DNA from 2 places in the Pseudomonas canadensis genome. Region 2 is predicted to be linked to the other one. Evidence: predicted binding sites of a transcription regulator. Region 2 holds the regulator's gene; the other holds the start of a gene.

Region 1 (2,174 bases), 610 kb from region 2:
CAGGAACGCACGGCCCTTGTCCAGCTCTTCCAGGGCTTCTTTCAGGCTGCCGCACACTTGTGGGATCTCTTTGGCCTCTTCAGGCGGCAGGTCGTACAAGTTTTTGTCGGCGGCGTCGCCTGGGTGGATCTTGTTCTGGATACCGTCCAGGCCGGCCATTACCAGGGCAGCGAAGGCCAGGTACGGGTTGGCTGCTGGATCCGGGAAGCGGGCTTCGATACGGCGAGCGCGAGGGCTGGACACGTAAGGAATACGGATCGAAGCGGAACGGTTGCGCGCCGAGTAGGCCAGCATTACCGGTGCTTCGAAACCTGGGACCAGACGCTTGTAGGAGTTGGTCGACGGGTTGGTGAAGCCGTTCAGGGCCTTACCGTGCTTGATGATACCGCCGATGAAGTACAGGGCAGTGTCGGACAGGCCGGCATAACCTTCGCCAGCGAAGGTGTTCTTGCCATCTTTGGCGATGGACAGGTGAACGTGCATACCCGAACCGTTATCGCCGTACAGTGGCTTAGGCATGAAGGTAGCGGTACGGCCGTAAGCGACTGCAGTGTTGTGTACGCAGTACTTCAGGGTCTGTACTTCGTCAGCCTTGGCAACCAGGGTGTTGAACTTCACACCGATTTCGTTCTGACCGGCAGTGGCCACTTCGTGGTGGTGCACTTCGATGACCAGGCCCATGTCTTCCATGGCGTTGCACATGGAGGTACGGATTTCGTGGTCGTGGTCGAACGGCGGAACTGGGAAGTAGCCACCTTTGATACCTGGACGGTGGCCATGGTTGCCGCCTTCCACGTCTTGGTCGGACATCCAGGAGCCTTGTTCGGAGTAGATCTTGAACATGGAGCCGGAGATGTCGGACTTGAACTTCACTTGGTCGAAGATGAAGAATTCTGGCTCTGGGCCTACGAATACGGTGTCACCGATACCGGTGGACTTCAGGTATTCCTCGGCACGCTTGGCGATCGCACGTGGGTCGCGGTCGTAGCCTTGCATGGTCGAAGGCTCGATCACGTCGCAGACCAGGATCAGGGTCGGCTCTTCGGTGAACGGGTCGAGTACGGCAGTGCTGTCGTCCGGCATCAGGATCATGTCGGAGGCTTCGATGCCTTTCCAGCCAGCGATGGAGGAACCGTCGAACATTTTGCCTTCTTCGAAGAAAGCTTCATCCAGCGCGTCGCGAGCCGGCATGGTCACGTGGTGCTGAGTGCCTTTGGTGTCCGTGAAGCGCAGATCAATCCATTTAACGTCATGATCTTTGATGAGTTGAACCGACTTCGACATAGTGTCCTCCGGGTGGCTTCGGGCTGGGGTAGTGGAGTTAGCCCTTAGAATGTGGGTGATGCCGGCGCGGATAGTCCGCCATGGCAACCTGCCTCACAAGAGAGCAAATTGCATGCCAGTGCGCCAACATGGGTTTTCTACTCCAAAAACGCCCCTATAAAGGTGCATTGCGACAAAAGCCCAAAAATAGCGCACCGCAATGTAGCGCAAAGGCGCACAAATGCACCTCTTTAGTGCGTTGCGCTTGCGATGCATATTAACTGGTTAAACCTTGAGCGATTTCCGCTATAATCCGCGCCCCCCTTTTTCAGCAGGCCCGGCGCGCGCTGTTTCCATGAAATTAATCGTTAAAGTCTTCCCCGAGATCACCATCAAGAGCCGACCGGTACGGACGCGTTTCATCCGTCAGTTGGCCAAGAACATCCGTGCCGTGCTCCGCGATCTGGACCCGGCTGTGGTGGTGAACGGCGTGTGGGACAACCTCGAGCTGGAAACCCGTGTCACCGAGCCCAAAGCCTTGAAGGACATGACCGAGCGCCTGAGCTGCATGCCGGGCATCGCGCATTTCCTGCAGGTGGATGAGTACCCGCTGGGCGACTTCGACGACATCACCGAGAAGTGCAAACAGCACTACGGCAGTGAGCTTGAAGGCAAGATCTTTTCGGTGCGCTGCAAGCGTGCCGGCAAGCACACTTTCAGCTCGATGGATGTCGAGAAATACGTCGGTAGCAAGCTGCGTCGCGAGTGCGGCGCTGCCGGAATTTCCCTGAAAGCGCCGCAAATTGAAGTGCGCATGGAAATTCGCGACCAACGGTTGTTTGTGATCCACAGCCAGCACAACAGTATCGGCGGCTACCCGTTGGGCGCCCTGGAACAGACCCTGGTCTTGA
Region 2 (2,174 bases):
GTGGGGAGTGTTAGCGGCCTGTGCCTTGAAGAAGGCTCTGCTGCTTTTCCTTATGCTTTTTAAGTTGGCGGTCAAGCTTGTCAGTCAAGGCATCAATTGATGCATACATGTCTTCATGCTCGGCATTGGCGACTACTTCGCCACCGGGTATCTGGAGAGTCGCCTCAATTTTCTGCTGAAGCTTATCGACCTTCATGATGACTTGCACATTGGTGATTTTGTCGAAATGACCCTCAAGCCGTTTCAGCTTCTGCTCGACGTATTCGCGCAATGGAGGGGTGACTTCTACATGGTGTCCACTGATGTTGACTTGCATACAGCTTCTCCTTCGTTGCCAGTGCATAAAGCGGCGGGTAGGAATACCCGCCACTGGAACGCTATGGCCCGCCCGTCACATCAAACGCTTACGCTCGCTGGAAGGCGCGATCCCGAGGGACTCGCGGTACTTGGCGACGGTTCGACGGGCGACCTGAATGCCTTGTGCCTCCAGTAAACCAGCGATCTTACTGTCACTCAATGGCTTTTTCTGATTTTCCGCGGCAACCAGTTTTTTGATGATCGCGCGGATCGCCGTGGACGAGCATTCACCGCCTTCGGAGGTGCTGACGTGGCTGGAGAAAAAGTATTTCAGCTCATATATACCCCGTGGGGTATGCATGAATTTTTGCGTGGTAACCCGCGAAATCGTCGATTCATGCATGCCGACCGCTTCGGCGATATCATGCAGCACCAGCGGTTTCATGGCTTCGTCGCCGTACTCCAGGAAGCCGCGCTGGTGCTCGACGATCTGCGTGGCCACTTTCATCAGGGTTTCGTTGCGGCTTTGCAGGCTCTTGATGAACCAGCGGGCTTCCTGCAGCTGGTTACGCATGAAGGTGTTGTCGGCGCTGGTGTCGGCGCGACGCACGAAACCGGCGTATTGCGGATTGACCCGCAGGCGTGGCACCGATTCCTGGTTCAGCTCCACCAGCCAGCGCTCATTGTCCTTGCGCACAATGACGTCGGGCACTACGTATTCGGCTTCGCTGGATTCGATCTGCGAGCCGGGGCGTGGGTTGAGACTCTGGACCAGCTCGATGACCTGGCGCAGGTCGTCTTCCTTGAGCTTCATGCGGCGCATCAACTGGCTGTAGTCGCGACTGCCCAGCAGGTCGATGTAATCGGTGACCAGCCGCTGGGCCTCGGCGAGCCAAGGCGTCTTGGCCGGCAGTTGGCGCAATTGCAGCAGCAGGCATTCGCTCAGGGTGCGCGCGCCGATCCCGGCAGGCTCGAATTGCTGGATGCGGTGCAGGACGGCTTCGATTTCGTCCAGCTCGATATCCAGTTCCGGGTCGAACGCTTCAAGAATTTCTTCGAGCGTCTCGTCTAGATAACCCTGGTTGTTGATGCAGTCGATCAGGGTTACGGCGATCAGGCGGTCGGTATCCGACATCGGCGCCAGGTTCAGTTGCCACAGCAAATGGCTTTGCAGACTCTCGCCGGCGGAGGTGCGGGTGGTGAAGTCCCACTCGTCATCGTCATTGCTGGGCAGGCTGCTGGCGCTGGTCTGGTAGACGTCTTCCCACGCCGTGTCGACGGGAAGTTCGTTGGGGATGCGTTCGTTCCACTCGCCTTCTTCAAGGTTATCCACCGTTGGGGCGGTTTCCTGATAGGAAGGTTCCTGCACGTCGGAATTGGGTTTTTGCTCGATGTTATCGGCCAGCGGGTCTGCGTTATCGAAGTCGTCGCCTTCTTCCTGGCGTTCGAGCATCGGATTGGACTCCAGGGCCTCCTGGATTTCCTGTTGCAGGTCCAGGGTCGACAATTGGAGCAGGCGGATGGCCTGTTGCAGCTGCGGTGTCATCGTCAGCTGCTGGCCCATTCTCAGGACTAGCGATGGTTTCATGGCAGGGGCTTAACACCTTATTCGCCGGCGCAATGCGCCATCCACGACAGGGCGCGTGAGCGCCAAACATAAGCAAATTATATGCCTGATGTCGGGGGCTTTGCCTAGAGCGCGGTAACAATAAAAATCCGGAGGTTTTCATTGACTCCCGCGCACCTCGGCAAACGGCCGTGACACCACGGTGTTTACAGGCGGAACTCGTGACCCAGGTACACTTCCTTGACCAGTTCGTTGGCCAGGATGGTGGCGGAATCACCTTCGGCGATCAGTTGGCCATCGTTGACGATAT

What was found. The regulator sigma-54, encoded in region 2, starts transcription at its own class of promoters, with help from an activator protein. The targets are predictions, from matches to a motif close to ANTGGCATNNANNTTGCTNT.
Region 1: glnA (type I glutamate--ammonia ligase) is a predicted target of sigma-54. The motif match lies at 1,385-1,404, and genes of this name have one in related genera.

The regions. Positions count from the first base shown of each region.
Region 1 covers NZ_CP133298.1:354,059-356,232, forward strand. Annotated here, with positions in the region: gene glnA (type I glutamate--ammonia ligase) at 1-1,284, opposite strand, end outside; gene thiI (tRNA uracil 4-sulfurtransferase ThiI) at 1,619-2,174, shown strand, end outside.
Region 2 covers NZ_CP133298.1:966,264-968,437, forward strand. Annotated here, with positions in the region: gene hpf (ribosome hibernation-promoting factor, HPF/YfiA family) at 11-316, opposite strand; gene RB216_RS04340 (RNA polymerase factor sigma-54) at 392-1,885, opposite strand; gene lptB (LPS export ABC transporter ATP-binding protein) at 2,071-2,174, opposite strand, start outside.